4 regions of the Arthrobacter sp. CJL-S3 genome follow, and region 2 is predicted to be linked to each of the others. Evidence: riboswitches for the same ligand, from Rfam matches in the RefSeq annotation. Region 2 holds a riboswitch; each other region holds the start of a gene.

Region 1 (3,707 bases), 110 kb from region 2:
CTGGTCCTCGAACAGCAGGGCCGTGTGGAAGAGTCCGGCCTCGCCGCGGGACGGGACGCTCAGCCCGGGCGCCGGAGCCAGGTGGACCAGCGGCTTCTGCCGGCGGCCGAGATAGAGCCCGCCGTCCTGCTCGGCCACGACGTCAAGGCCCAGGGCGCGCTGGTAGTAGTCCGTCATGAGCTTCATGTCGCCGACCTTGAGCATCACGGTGCCCATGGCGAGTTCGGCGGGAAGAAGATCCTGGGTGCTGGTGTCTGCAGTCATGTGATCGCTCCGGTGCTTTGCTGGCCACCGACCGTCGATGACCCTCATAGAGTTAAATTACTTGAAGCTTCAATTTATTCCTAATGGGCGGGCTGGTTCCTGGGGACCAGTTCTCCGCGCAGGACGATGTGCCGGAGGTCCTGCAGGGTGGCCAGGTCGTGGCGCGGGTCCTCGGCGCAGACCAGGACGTCGGCGCTGGCGCCGTCGGTGATCCCGTCCGCCCCAAGCCAGTTCCGGGCGGCCCAGGCGCCGGCGTCGAGGGCCGCTGTGGCGGGCAGTCCGGCGGCGTGCAGCGCCCGGAGCTCGTCCACGATGCGCCCGTGTTTGATCACGCTGCCGGCGTCCGTCCCGGCGTAGATCGTGACGCCGGCCTCGAAGGCCGCCAGCACACGTTCTGCCCGGCGCTCCCACAGGGCGCGCATGTGGGCTGCGTAGCGGGGGAACTTGGCCGCTGCCTGCGCGGCAATGTCCGGGAACGTGGCGATGTTGATGAGTGTGGGGACGATCGGCACGCCCTGTTCGACGAAACGCGGCAGGTGCCTGGGGAGCAGGCCCGTGGCGTGCTCAATGCAGTCGATCCCGGCGTCGAGCATGTCATCGAGGGTGTTCTCCGCGAAGCAGTGTGCCGTGACGCGGGCGCCTTCGTCGTGGGCGGCGGCGACGGCGTCTTTCAGCGTCCCGGCCGGGAAGCTGGCGGCGAGGTCGCCGGCGTCGCGGTCGATCCAGTCCCCGACGAGCTTGACCCAGCCGTCGCCGGCGCGGGCCTGTTTGCGCACGGCCTCGACCAGGCCCTCGGGTTCCACCTCGACGGCGAAGCCCCGGAGGTACCGCCGGGTCCTCGCGATGTGCCGGCCCGCGCGGATAATGCGGGGCATGTCGGCGCGGTGCTGGAGCCAGCGGGTGTCGTGGACGGCGCCGGCGTCGCGGACGAGCAGGGTTCCGGCGTCGCGGTCGGTCCGGGCCTGTTCTTCCGCCAGCCCGTCCGGGACGTCCCCGCCGGGGCCGAGGCCGATGTGGCAGTGCGCGTCGACCAGCCCGGGGATGACCCAGCCGTCCAGCACGAGGTCGGGCGCGGCGGCCGGACGGTCGAAGGTCAGCAGGCCGTCCACCGACCAGAGCCCGCGGCGTTCCTGGTCGGCTGCGGTGAGGATGGTGCCGCTGAACTCGATGATGCTGGTCATGGCTTCAAGCTTAAACCTCGGCCTGGCCGGGCGCCGTCATACGCGGCGGCCGTCCGGACGGCCTGTGGTAGCTTCGTCTACGACCACACGGGAGCCCTTGCAGGGGCTGAGATCGGGCTGACGCAGCCTGCGACCGTTGAACCTGTCCGGGTAATGCCGGCGAAGGAAGTGAGTATTCCGTGAAGACGCAATTGACACAGCACAGCCCTGTCCAGAATGACGCAGCCCCGGGCCTGCCCGGCCAGGATCAGTCTCCGGCCCCCACGCAGTCGCTGAAGTCCCACTCCCTGGCGTTCGCCACCGACGCCGAGCACGGCATCCGCGTCCCGGTGACCGAAATTGCGCTGGCCGACTCGCCGGGCGGCGCCGCCAACGCCCCGTTCCGCGTGTACCGCACCGCCGGCCCCGGGAGTGAACCGGTCCGGGGCCTGGCGCCGTTGCGCGCCCCGTGGATTGCCGCCAGGGAGGACACCGGGCCTTACGAGGGCCGGGCCCGGGAGCTGCTCGATGACGGCAGGTCGGCAGTGCGCCGCGGCGCAGCGTCGGCCGAATGGAGGGGCGCCCGCCCGGCGCCGCGCCGCGCCGTCGACGGCAGGACGGTCACGCAGATGCGGTACGCGCGGGACGGGGTGATCACCCAGGAGATGCGGTTTGTCGCGTTGCGCGAGAACTGCGACGTCGAGCTGGTCCGCTCCGAAGTGGCCGCAGGCCGCGCCATCATCCCCAGCAACATCAACCACCCCGAATCCGAGCCGATGATCATCGGCAAGGCGTTCCTGGTGAAAATCAATGCAAACATCGGCAACTCGGCCGTGACCAGCTCCATCGCGGAGGAGGTCGACAAGCTTCAATGGGCCACCCAATGGGGCGCGGATACCGTCATGGACCTCTCCACCGGGGACGACATCCACACCACCCGCGAATGGATCATCCGCAACACCCCCGTGCCTATCGGCACCGTCCCGATCTACCAGGCGCTGGAAAAGGTCAACGGCGAGGCCAACGCCCTGACGTGGGAGCTCTTCCGGGACACCGTGATCGAGCAGTGCGAGCAGGGTGTGGACTACATGACCATCCACGCCGGGGTGCTGCTGCGCTACGTGCCGCTGACGGCCAACCGGGTCACCGGCATCGTGTCCCGCGGCGGAGCGATCATGGCCGGCTGGTGCCTGGCCCACCACCGGGAGAACTTCCTCTATACCCACTTCGATGAGCTCTGCGCGATCTTCGCCCGCTACGACGTCGCGTTCTCGCTGGGTGACGGTCTGCGGCCCGGCGCGACGGCGGATGCCAACGATGCGGCGCAGTTCGCCGAACTGGACACCCTGGCCGAGCTCACCCAGCGGGCCTGGGCTTTCGATGTCCAGGTCATGGTGGAAGGGCCCGGGCATGTGCCGTTCCATCTGGTCCGGGAAAACGTCGAGCGACAGCAGGAACTCTGCAAGGGAGCCCCGTTCTATACGCTGGGGCCGCTGGTCACCGACATCGCACCCGGCTATGACCACATCACTTCGGCGATCGGCGCCACCGAGATTGCCCGCTATGGAACAGCCATGCTCTGCTACGTCACGCCCAAGGAACACCTGGGGCTGCCCAACAAGGACGACGTCAAGACCGGCGTGATCACCTACAAGATCGCGGCCCACGCCGCGGATCTCGCCAAGGGCCACGCCGGTGCGCATGAACGCGACGACGCCCTGTCCAAGGCACGGTTCGAGTTCCGCTGGCGGGACCAGTTCGCGCTGTCCCTGGACCCGGTGACGGCCGAGGCGTTCCACGATGAGACGCTCCCCGCGGAGCCGGCCAAGACGGCACATTTCTGCTCGATGTGCGGACCCAAGTTCTGTTCCATGCGGATCAGCCAGGACATCCGGGACGAATACGGCTCAGCGGATCCGGAAGCCGCGATGGCGGCCGGAATGCGGGACAAGAGCAACGAGTTCATCGCCTCCGGCGGCAAGGTCTACCTGCCGGTGCCTGCCGTCGGCGGACCCGCAGCAGGCTAGGATGCCTCGGCGTGGTGCTGCCGGCCGACGTCCGCGATGAACGCCCGGATGATCCGGTTTCCCTCCGCCGAGTCCTGGGGCCGGTGTCCGCCCGGCGCGGTGCGGTGCACGGCGCCGGTCTCACGCAGGTAGCCCGCGATCTCTTCATAGAGCGGTTCCCAGCCGCCGGTCAGGACCAGGGTGGGGACGCCGGGGACAATCTGCAGCGGGGCTTCCCAGGGCGGGACCTGAAGCCGCAGACGGCGGGCCTCCCGCT
Region 2 (3,707 bases):
AAATCAAGTGGAGCGTCCTCAAGGTCATAACCCAAGTGTTGGCGTAAGCACCGAAGATCTAGACTACGCTAATTTTGCCTTCGGCCGCAAATGAGGCTGGTTCCGAAGGGAGGTACGTGATAGGCGCCACTCTGTATGGACAGGGTGTTGCCGCAACGACTTCCGGAACCGTGCCCACCTATCGTACAGGCTCCGCCCGGCTCCCCGGGTCAGGCGTGCAGCCGCGGCGCGTCGAAGAAGTCGACCTCGTAGCGTGCGGACTGCCGGAAGGCCACGGTCATGGCCTGCCGTTCACTCTCCGACGCCGCCCGTCCCGCCGCGTCGGCATAGGCGACCGCCTGCCGGGTGGCGGCGGCGAACTCCTCATCCGCGTAGGTGCGCAGCCACACCGCATAGGGGTGCGCGTCCGGGGCGCCGGCGGCGAGGAACTGCCCGTGCAGGGTCTCCCCGACCTCGGCATAGAGCCAGAAGCACGGCAGCACGGCGGCCACCAGCACCCCGTAGCTGCCGGAGACCGTGGCGGCCAGCAGGTGGTCCACGTAGGACTTGGTGACCGGCCCCAGCGTCACGTCGGCGGTGCGGGTGCTCAGCCAGGTCCGGTGCAGCTCCGATTCCACTTCCAGGCAGTTCTGGGCGGAACGGGCCCAGAAGAGCTGCTCGGCCTCCGTGGGTGCGATCGCTGCGGCGCGGGCCAGGACCCGGGAATAGCCGTTCAGGTACAGGGCGTCCTGGGCGAGGTAGTAGGCAAAGTCCTTCTCCGGCAGCGACCCGTCGGCCAGGGCCCTGATGAACTCCAGGCCGTAGATCGCGTCGAGGTCCCCGGCGGCCGCGTCCCGCAGCGCCGCGGCGAAGGCCCCCTCGGCCGGGACCCGGCCGGTCCCGCCATGGTGCTGGGTGTGCTGCTGGACGTGGTGGAAATGATGCACCGGGCCGTTGCCGGTGCCGACGTCGAGGTCCGCCGAGGCGCGCAGCGCCTCCTGCAGCCACGGCTTGACCTGGCGGAGCGCGGCCTCCCAGTCCCCCGGCCCGTCGTGTCCCATGATTCTGGCCTGCACTGTCGCCATCGCCGAGGACAGCGAGCATCCGGTGCCATGGCTGTTGCGGGTGGGCACCCGCTCCCCCGGCACCACAACGACGTCCTGGGCCAGCACCCCGACGGTGTTGACCAGCGCGTCCGGGCAGCCGGCGGCTCCATCCTGGTGGGCCCTGGTGCCCGAGCTGCCCTCGCTGCCTTCGTTGCCCGGGTGGCCCCCGGGGCCGCTGCCGCCGTCGAGGTGGCCGCCCTTCACCAGGACCGTGGCCCCCGTTTGGGCCGCGAGCCGTTTGCCCTGCTGCAGGGCCGCGGCCCAGGTCCCGGCGGCGGGCTCCCTGAGCAGGATCGCGAGTTCGGCGAGGTTGGGGGTGATCAGGTCCGCGTAGGGCAGCAGCGCCTTCAGGGCCGCCTCGGCGGACTCCTGCAGCAGCCGGTCCCCGCTCGTCGCGACCATCACGGGATCCAGGACCACGACGGCGGGCCGCGCCTTCTCCAGCCAGGTGCGGACGGCGTCGATCACCTCGGCGTCCCCCAGCATGCCGATTTTGACGGCGTCGATGGTGATGTCCGCGCTGATGGCGTCCAGCTGTGCGGCGAGGAACGCCGCCGGCGGGACATGCACGGCGCTGACGCCGCGGGTGTTCTGCCCGGTCAGGGCCGTGATGGCTGCCATGCCGTAGCCGCCGTGCGCGGCAATGCTCTTGAGGTCGGCCTGGATTCCTGCGCCGCCGGAGGGATCGGAGCCGGCAATCGCGAGCACCCGAGGGATCCGGGGCGCCGACGGGGCGGGGACACACGGAAGAAACGATGAGGTGGTGGTCAAGAGAGACATCCCTTCGCCGGTGCTAACCGGACAGGTTCAACGGGTCTGGATCTCAGCCGGCTCGATGCGCGGCACCCCGTGTCAGGGACCCAGCCTAGCCGGATCCCTTAACGAAGTCGCGGGCACGGCCCGAACCTGGTCGTATTGCTACGCCGTCCGGACCGCGCCCGCGGCCTTGCTGAACTGTTCCGGTGTTAGAGCTCCGAAGCCGGAACCCCGACACCGAGGATGATCGGCTCGCCGGCGGCAGGCTTGGCCGCCGGCGTGGTGGCTGCCGGGACCTTGGCCTCATGCACCGAAACGGCGGCGGTCTGCCGGGTTTCCTGGCGCTGTTCCACCGAGGTCTCGTTGGCTGCGCCCTGCGCGCGGCTGGCGCTGCGGTTGCGGCGTCCGCGGCGGGCCCGGGAGGTGCCGGCCTCGGCTTCAGCCTCGGTCTGGGAACCCGGAGCCTGGGCCCGTCCCGGTCCGGTTCCGCCCGTGCGCGCCGGAGCGGCCGTTGCGGTCCGGGCTGCCGGAGCCTTCGTTGCCGGGGCACTCACCGGCGCAGCCTTTTCCTGCGGAGCCTTTTCCTGCGGAGCCGGTTCCTGCCGAGCCGGTTCCTGCGCGGCCGGAGCCGCGGCTGCCTCGGCTTCACCCAGGTGGGCGAAGGCCTCGGTCAGGAGATCCAGGGTCAGCGAGGGCGCGCTCGTCTCGTCGGCGTGTTCCACGAACGGCAGGGCGACCTGCTCGCCGCCGAACGTCAGGACGGCTGCGGGACGTCCCGCAGCTTCCTCCGTCGCGGCCAGCTCGACGGCTGCCTCGAGGGCGGCCTGGCGGGTCCCGGCGTCGCGCGCGGTGGCTGCCTCGCCGTCATGGAGGTGGGCGGCGTGCGCCGCTGCCGCGATGTTCGCCAGCGCGGCGCGGGTGGCCTCGGCCTTGGCGTGGCGCTCGGCCTCGGTGGGCTCGGCGTGGACTGCTGCCGGGGCGGACTGCTCGTCCGCGCCCTGGCCGCCCCTGCCGCGGCGGCGGCTCTTGCGCTCCGTCCGGGCGGCGGGCTGGTGCTCGGTCCGCGGGACGTGGTGCTCGGCGGCCACGACGTTGGCGCGGCGGTGCTCCACCGGCTCGTCGTGGGTGACGATGCCGCGGCCGGCGCAGGTTTCGCACTGCTCGCCGAAGACTTCCAGCAGCCCGGTGCCCATCCGCTTGCGCGTCATCTGCACGAGGCCCAGCGAGGTCACCTCGGCGACCTGGTGCTTGGTCCGGTCCCGGCCCAGGCACTCCACCATGCGGCGCAGCACGAGGTCGCGGTTGGATTCGAGCACCATGTCGATGAAGTCGATCACGATGATGCCGCCGATGTCGCGGAGCCGGAGCTGCCGGACGACTTCCTCGGCCGCTTCGAGGTTGTTCTTGGTGACGGTTTCCTCAAGGTTGCCGCCGCTGCCGGTGAACTTGCCCGTGTTGACGTCCACCACGGTCATGGCTTCGGTGCGGTCGATCACGAGGGACCCGCCGGAGGGCAGGAAGACCTTGCGGTCCAGGGCCTTGTGGATCTGCTCGTCGATGCGCCACGCGGCGAAGATGTCCGTGTCCTTGGTCCACTTCTCCAGCCGGCCCACCAGGTCCGGCGCCACGTAGGTGACGTAGGCCTCGATGGTGTCCCAGGCTTCCTCGCCGGAGACGATCAGCTTGGAGAAGTCCTCGTTGAAGACGTCACGGACCACCTTGATGGTCAGATCGGGTTCGCCGTAGAGCAGCTCGGGGGCGAGGATCTTGGTCGAGGAGGACTGTCCCTCGATGCCTTCCCACTGGGCGCGGAGGCGGTTGATGTCGTGCGTGAGCTCTTCCTCGGACGCCCCCTCGGCGGCGGTG
Region 3 (3,707 bases), 510 kb from region 2:
CGCCGGTGCCCATGATCAGCCGGGACCCCAGCTCCACGCCGTCGACGGTGAAGGGATCTGCCGCGGCCGGTGCGGCTGCCGGTGCCGGGGGAACTCCGGGGGCCGCTGCCCGTGTGGTTTCAGCCATGCTGCTCATCCTCCCTGTACCGCCGTGACCAGCTCGATGTCGTCGCCGTCGGCGAGCGCGGTGCCGTGCCATTGGCTGCGGGGAACGACTTCCGCGTTGCGGGCCACGGCGACCCCGAGTTTTCCGCCGTCCGCGGACCGGCCGTTCGGGGCCAGCGGCCGGCCGGTGATCTGGCTGACGAGGGTACTGACCGAGGCACCCTCGGGGAGCGCGTGCTCGGTTCCGTTCAGTCTGATGTTCATACCGTTTCCTTGCTGTGCTCAGGGGTGGTGTCCGGGCGGGTGGTACTCCGGGGGGCCGTAATTCGGGGTGCTGTGATCCCAGGGGTTGTTTCCGGCGGTCCCGCGGCCGGCGGAACGGTGTCGTGTGTGCGGGAATCCTGCGTGCCGATGTCCTGCGCGCCCGTGTCCTGCGTGCCCGTGTCCTGCGTGCCGCCGGCGAACCGGTCCGGCCTGAAGTGTGCCCAGCGCGGGTCCGCGACGCCGTCCAGGAGCTGCCGGCAGATCTCCGCGGCGGCGGGGGTGAGCAGGATTCCATGCCGGAAGAACCCGGTGGCGATGATCAATCCCGCAACGTCGCCGTGGCCCCCCGGTTCCGCAACGCGGCCCAGCAACGGCGCGTTGTCCGGGGTTCCGGGACGGGCTCTCGCGGTGGACTCGAGCAGTTCCAGTTCGGCGACGGCAGGGACCAGCTGCTGGGCGTCGCGCAGCAGCTGGTAGACACCGCCGGCGGACACGGCGCCGCCGGCGCTGCTTCTGCCCGCCTCGGGGGCGCCGGCCTTGGGGGCGCCGGCAGTGTTGCCGCCGGCCGGGGCCCCCGTCTGACTCTCGGCCCCCAGGGCATCCTCCCGCTGCGTGGCGCCGATCACCACCGTGCCGTCCTGCCGGGGGACGATGTAGACCGGGACGCCGCGGACCAGTCCCCGCACCGTGGAGGTCAGCAGCGGCCGCAGTCTTTCCGGCACCCGCAGCCGGAGGATGTCGCCGTGGACCGGCCGCAGCGGCAACCGCAGCCCTGCGGGCAGGCCCCCGAGCGCCGCGGCGCCCAGGCCGTTGGCCACAATGGTTTCCGTGGCCCGGACGCTGCCGCCGCCGGCGAGGCTGGCACCGACCACCCGCCCGTCCGCCCAGAGCAGGCCGGCGGCGCGCCGGGTGACGGTGTGGCATCGTCCGTCGGCGGCGAGGAGCTTGCCGATCCGGGTGAGCAGCCGGCGGGGGTCCACCTGGTGGTCGGCGGGAATGTCGAAAGCACAGGAGATACCCGGGCTCAGGAGTGGTTCCCGCACCCGCGCCGCACGGACGGTCAGCGGCTCCACGGCGAGGCCGTGCGCCTGCTGGACGGTGCGCAGGTCAGCGAGCGCCCGGCGGTCGGCGGCGTCGGCCCCCACGGCGAGGGTCGGCGTCGTGAGGTATCCCGTGCCGGTGTCCGCCCGTGCGCCTCCGGCGACGGTCTGCCCCGAGTCCAGTCCCGCGGCCGGTTCGCCGTCCAGGGCGGCGGCGAAAGCCGGCCAGAGGCGGGAGGATTCGAGCATGAGCTCCAGGAGCGCTTCCTCCTGGTAGTGCAGTTCACTCACCGGGGCGAGCATTCCGGCGGCGGCCCAGCTGGCGCCGGTTCCGGGGGCGTCGTCGATCAGGGCGACCGAACGGCCTGAGAGTCGCACCGCCCAGGCGATCCCGTGGCCGACAACTCCGCCGCCGATCACGGCAACGTCGTAACATTCCCGGGTTTCGGCGTCATCGGGCGCCGCAGCGTCGGTTGCAGTGTCAGCTGCCGCGGACATGCCGCGGGCGGATGGGGGGCCCATGAAGGATTCCTTCCCTACGCCGGTACTAACCGGATCAGGTCAAGCGGTCGGCTCTGACGCCCTCTCAGCCTGCCGGTGCCGGACGCCTGGGGCGTGACCGGCGGCGGGCTCCCGCGGTATTCGCCCAGTTTAGAGGAACTAGGCTGGAGACATGAGCCAGGATGCCGTCCACACCACTGCCCGCCTTTACCTTTGCACCGGTGCCCGCCGGGACCGCGGCGACTTTGCGGACTTCGTGGACGCCGCCTTTGCCGGCGGTGTTGACATCATCCAACTGCGCGACAAGTCTCTGGAGGCGGCCGAGGAGCTGGAACTCCTGGACGTCCTGCACGAGGCGGCCCGTCGGCACGGCCGGCTCTGGGCCGTCAACGACCGGGCGGACATTGCCTCGCTGTCCGGGGCTCCGGTGTTCCACATCGGGCAGAAGGACATCCCACAGGGGGCCGCGCGGGACTTCCTCGGCAAGGACACCGTGATCGGGCTCTCCACCCACAGCCCGGACCAGGTCGACGCGGCCATCGCCGCCGCCCCCGGCCGCAGCGGCCTGGACTACTTCTGTGTCGGGCCGGTGTGGGCCACCCCCACCAAGCCGGGGCGCGCCGCCGTCGGACTTGAGCTCGTGCGTTACGCGGCCGACTCGGTCCGCCGGGCGGCCGAGTCGGACGAGGGCAAGATCGCCGGAGAGGTGCCGTGGTTCGCGATCGGCGGCATTGACCTCGGAAACGTGGAGCAGGTGGTGGAGGCCGGCGCGCGCAGGATCGTGGTGGTCCGCGCCATCACCGACGCCGACGATCCCGCGGACGCCGCCCGGGCCCTGCTCGCGGTCCTCGACGCCGCAGGGAACTGAACGGCGGAATCACTCAGGGAACGGGACCCGCGGAACTAACGAGCGGAACCGATCCCGGCCAGGACCGCTCAGGACCGGCAGGCGTTGACCGTTCGGGCGGCCGGGCCTCCGGTCAGCCCGCCAGGCCGAGCTGGGTCATACGGCGGGAGTGGTTCGCGGCCAGTTCGTCCATCAGCTCGCGGACAAGTTCCTTGGACCGGTCCTCGTCCGCGCCGATCAGGCCCCCGACGAACGAGTGCTCAAAACTCACCCGCTGCGCCTGGGTCAGCGCTTCCCCGAGCAGGCGTCTGGCCCACAGTGCCAGCCGCGAGGCCAGCCGCGGGTCATCGGCGAGGGCTGCCTTGAGCCGCTCGCGCAGCACCTCCGTGGCTCCCCCGTCGGCCTGGATCTGCTCCACGAGGGCCCGGGTTCCGGCGTCGACGTAGCGGGAAATGGCGCGGTAGAAATCGGCGGAGACGGTGTCGATCACGTACGCCTTCATCAGCGATTCGTACCAGTCCGCCGGGCGGGTGCGTTCGTGGAAATGGTCCACGGACGGCTGGAACGGCAGCATGGCGGCCTCCGCGTCCAGGCCCATGGCGTCGAGTTTGGCGCTCACGAGCTCGTAGTGCTGGAACTCGATCACGGCGAGCCGGCCCAGCACCGCACGGTCGTGCAGGGTGGGTGAATACCGGGCATCGGAGGAGAGCCGTTCGAAGGCGGACAGCTCGCCGTAGGCCATGACGCCGAGCAGATCCATCAGGAACGTGTTGTAACGGGCAGGATCAGCCGGGGATGTGCTCATGATCCAAGACTAATGGCGCAAATGGAGCTAATCTGATTTTCGTGTCCCATCATCGCTTGACCCCGAATGTCCACCAGCAGAAAAACCAACTTGCCGAGGCGCTCAACGCGCTGCGCACGACGCTGGAGCTGCCGGGGCCCTTCCC
Region 4 (3,707 bases), 1.5 Mb from region 2:
GCTGACGCCCGCTGAGATCAGCGCGAAGGTCAGGGCCGAGTGCAGCGTGGTGGGCACATCGTCGTCGTGGCCCTTGGGCGGCTGGTTGCCGGTGGCTTTCTCCCAGATGTTGTCAACGAGCTTGGTGCCGACGTAGCCGGCGAGCAGGCTGATGCCGGTGCCGAGCAGTTTGATGAAGATGTTCATTCTTCGCAACTCCTTGTGGGGGAAACAGGGCTTCCCCTAGCCTAGCCTTCCCGGCCGGGCGGTTCGGCCAGGGACGCGGGACCGCCTCTGCTCCGGCTGGCGGCGCGGGACCAACGCCCCTGTTCGGCCGGGCGGGCCCGGTCCTACCTTCGAGCATGGACCAGCCCAACACCCGACCGCGGGGCCACGCCTCGCCGCCCGCCGCGCCATCGGCCGACGGCCAGTCCTGGCGGCGGCTCTATCTCTGGGCCGGCATATCCTCGGTGCTCTTCGTGGCGCTGCTGATTCTCGCCCTGGTCCTGGACTTCGCCGCCCCGCCTCCGGTCCACGGAGGGGCCGAGACGCTGGAATTCATCGCACTCAACAAGGGGATCTACCTCGCCGAACAGCTGCTGTGGATCGTGCCGAACATCCTGCCGGTGCTGGTGTTCGTGGCACTTTTCGTGGCGCTCGCCCCGCTCGACAAGAGCCTGGCACTGCTGGCCACGGTGGTCGGCGGACTGTCGTGGGCGCTGATCCTCGCCGTCCCCGTCACCAGCCGGGGCTCCCTGGTGCTCGTGTACCTGAGTGACCGGTACACCGCTGCGGACGACGACGCAGCCCGGCTCCGCTACGCAACCGCCGCCGAAGCCGTCGTCGCGGAGAACAACACCCCCGCCGTCGTCGGCGTCCTGTCCGCGCTCGGCATCCTGCTGATCTCCCTTGTCATGCTGCAGGGGGTGCTTCCGCGGACCCTCGCGTGGCTCGGGATAACGACCGGCGGACTGGGCGTCGTCGCGGAGGCGCTGCGGCACGCCGTCCCGGAGTTCTACTGGGGTTACGGGGTGCTGTTGTGGGTCTGGTTCGTGGCCGTGGGGCTTGCGCTGATCCGGCTGGCGGCGCGGACGCCCCGGAGCGGCAACCGCGGCTGCTTAGCCTGATGTCCCGGAGCGGCCGAGAATTTCCGAGAGCGCCTCGACCACCAGCTCATGGTCGGCCTTCTGCGGCAACCCGGAGACCGTGACGGTCGCGACCATCCCGGTTCCGCGCAGGTAGATGGGGAAGGCGCCGCCGTGCGCGGCGAACTCCTGCTGGTCGAACCAGGCGTTGTCCTCAATCCTTCCCCCTGCGGCCCGGGCGCGGAGTCCGACCAGCAGCGACGGGACCTCGTACCGCACGGCTGTGCGCTGCTTGGCCCTGATCCAGCGTTCGTTGTCCGGGGTGGCTCCCTCGAGCGCCGCGTGGAACAGCACCTGCTCACCCTTGGTGATATCGATGGCGATCGGGTGCGAACGCCGCCGGCCCAGTTCCACCAGGAGGAGCCCGAGGTCCAGGGCGTCATCCTTGCTGAACGACCGGAACTGCAGCTCCTCCATTTCGGCCAGGATGCGGCCGATGAGCGCACCCAGGGACCCGTGCGGCTGCGGTTCCGCGGAGTCCGGGTCGTAGTCGGGGGAGGACACTGGTGAGTTGGTCAAATGATTCAGCTTCCGTTAGATGGCCGCCGCGGGTGGCCGGCAGGCCGCGGCGTCCGGAGTTCCCGTGCTTGGTGCGACTCTACCAAGCCGGCCGGTGCGGGTCACCGGCGCCGACGCCGGCGGATTGTGACGGCGGGCCCCGGAAAACAACCCGTCACGGGTGTAAACTGGTCCACGCCCACAAGGGCGATATTTAGATACGACAGGGGAGCGCCGCCGTCGGGCATCACCGGAGGAATCCGGGGAAACCACAGGTGGGCGCTGAGAGTGCGGACAGCCGCAGACCCTCGAACCTGATCCGGTTAGTACCGGCGCAAGGGAGTCGAGTTCTCAGAGTGCGCGGGACAGCGGCGGAAGCCGCCGATCCCCGGGTCACTCTCCCCTCCTGTTCCTCAGGAGGACGATATGACTGACACATCAGCCAAGCAAGAACCAGCCGGGCACGAACCATCCAGGCACGAACCATCCGCGACGCCCGCCAAGCGCAGCCACAACTGGCGTGTGGTGGACATTGTGGTGGCCGCGTTGATCGCGGTGGCCGGCGGCGTGATCTTCTGGGCCTGGTCCCAGGGCGCCAACCTCATTTCCGCCCCCGTCAACGCGTTCTACCCGCCGCTCACCGGGCTCTACGCCGGCGGCTGGATGATCCCCGCGGTGCTGGGCATGCTCATTATCCGGAAACCGGGCGCCGCACTGTTCTGCGAAGCCGTGGCCGCCACCGGCGAGCTGATCATGGGCTCGCAGTACGGCACCACGGTGCTCATCTCCGGCCTGCTGCAGGGCCTTGGCGCCGAGCTGGTCTTCGCCGCCTTTATGTACAAGAAGTTCAACCTGCCGGTGTCCCTGCTGGCCGGTGCCGGGGCGGGCCTGTTCTGCGGCCTGAATGATGCGTTTATGCCCTGGGGCTGGAACATCGCCTACGCCAGCGGCGACAAGCTCGCGTACATCATTTTCACCGCCATCTCCGGCGCCGTGATCGCCGGCGGGCTGTCCTGGCTCGCCACCCGCGGCCTGGCCAGGACCGGTGTGCTGAGTTCCTTTGCCTCCCGCCGGGCCGCCACGGAGCCGGTCTTCTCCTGACGTCCGAACACCGACCATGACATCCTCCGATACGGTCCGCCCGGCCGCGGTCACCGCCCGCGGCTGGGGCTGGCGGCACGCCGGCCGGTCCCGGCCCGCGGTCAGCGGCCTGGACCTGGACATCCGGCCCGGGGAGCGCGTGCTCCTGCTGGGACCCTCGGGTGCCGGCAAGTCCACGCTGCTCCACGCCCTGGCCGGGGTGCTCGGCGACAGCTCCGCGGGCGGCGCAGACCCGGCATCCGGCGCCGCGGCGGACGCCGAGGACGCGGACGAGTCCGGCAGCCTGCTGATCGACGGTGCCCCGCCGCGGTCCCGGCGCGGCCGGGCCGGGCTGGTGCAGCAGGACCCGGAAACCCAGGTGGTGCTCTCGCGCCTGGGTGACGACGTCGCCTTCGGCGCGGAGAACCTCTCCGTGCCCCCGGCGGACATCTGGTCACGGGTGGCGGAAGCGCTCGACGACGTCGGGCTGGGCCGGCTGCCGCTGGACCACCCGACGTCGTCGCTCTCCGGCGGGCAGAAGCAGCGCCTGGCGCTCGCCGGCATCCTGGCGATGCGCCCCGGGCTGATCCTGCTCGACGAACCCACCGCCAACCTCGATCCCGCCGGGGTTCTGGAGGTCCGCGACGCCGTCGGCCGCTGCCTGGACAAAACCGGCGCCACCCTGGTGGTGGTGGAGCACCGGGTCTCGGTCTGGAAGGACCTCGTGGACCGGATCGTGGTTCTGCAGCCCGGCTCGGCCACGGACTCCGCTGTGCTGATCGACGGGCCGCCGGACCAGGTCCTGGCGCAGGCACGGGACATGCTCACCGCAGCGGGCGTCTGGGTGCCGGGTTACGTGCCCCCGACCCGCGCGCGCGGCGGCACCCGGGAGACCGGGCACCCCGGCGCAGCCGGGGCATTAGCGGCGGGCGCCGGCGCCGCGGGGCAGCTGCTGCTGGCCGCGGAGGACTTGGCCGTGTCGCGCGAACGCCCGCGGCGGTCCGG

Evidence for each region. A riboswitch is a leader RNA that binds a small molecule or an ion and turns the genes downstream of it on or off. The one in region 2 is predicted to bind thiamine pyrophosphate.
Region 1: linked by a shared signal. The riboswitch ahead of thiC (phosphomethylpyrimidine synthase ThiC) and the one ahead of AC06G6_RS11600 (bifunctional hydroxymethylpyrimidine kinase/phosphomethylpyrimidine kinase) in region 2 are both predicted to bind thiamine pyrophosphate.
Region 3: linked by a shared signal. The riboswitch ahead of AC06G6_RS13870 (FAD-dependent oxidoreductase) and the one ahead of AC06G6_RS11600 (bifunctional hydroxymethylpyrimidine kinase/phosphomethylpyrimidine kinase) in region 2 are both predicted to bind thiamine pyrophosphate.
Region 4: linked by a shared signal. The riboswitch ahead of AC06G6_RS18795 (ECF transporter S component) and the one ahead of AC06G6_RS11600 (bifunctional hydroxymethylpyrimidine kinase/phosphomethylpyrimidine kinase) in region 2 are both predicted to bind thiamine pyrophosphate.

What each region holds. Positions count from the first base shown of each region.
Region 1 is NZ_CM160046.1:2,647,426-2,651,132, forward strand. It holds gene AC06G6_RS12120 (VOC family protein) at 1-264, opposite strand, end outside; gene AC06G6_RS12125 (amidohydrolase family protein) at 345-1,445, opposite strand; TPP riboswitch at 1,523-1,630, shown strand; gene thiC (phosphomethylpyrimidine synthase ThiC) at 1,625-3,451, shown strand; gene AC06G6_RS12135 (alpha/beta fold hydrolase) at 3,448-3,707, opposite strand, start outside.
Region 2 is NZ_CM160046.1:2,542,268-2,545,974, forward strand. It holds gene AC06G6_RS11600 (bifunctional hydroxymethylpyrimidine kinase/phosphomethylpyrimidine kinase) at 210-1,865, opposite strand; TPP riboswitch at 1,848-1,945, opposite strand; gene AC06G6_RS11605 (Rne/Rng family ribonuclease) at 2,051-3,707, opposite strand, start outside.
Region 3 is NZ_CM160046.1:3,055,799-3,059,505, forward strand. It holds gene AC06G6_RS13860 (thiazole synthase) at 1-127, opposite strand, end outside; gene thiS (sulfur carrier protein ThiS) at 133-369, opposite strand; gene AC06G6_RS13870 (FAD-dependent oxidoreductase) at 366-1,931, opposite strand; TPP riboswitch at 1,925-2,056, opposite strand; gene thiE (thiamine phosphate synthase) at 2,083-2,778, shown strand; gene AC06G6_RS13880 (ferritin-like fold-containing protein) at 2,891-3,562, opposite strand; gene AC06G6_RS13885 (RNB domain-containing ribonuclease) at 3,604-3,707, shown strand, end outside.
Region 4 is NZ_CM160046.1:4,089,465-4,093,171, reverse strand. It holds gene AC06G6_RS18810 (DUF4235 domain-containing protein) at 1-186, opposite strand, end outside; gene AC06G6_RS18805 (DUF4386 family protein) at 342-1,106, shown strand; gene AC06G6_RS18800 (heme-degrading domain-containing protein) at 1,098-1,643, opposite strand; TPP riboswitch at 1,838-1,981, shown strand; gene AC06G6_RS18795 (ECF transporter S component) at 2,049-2,723, shown strand; gene AC06G6_RS18790 (ABC transporter ATP-binding protein) at 2,740-3,707, shown strand, end outside.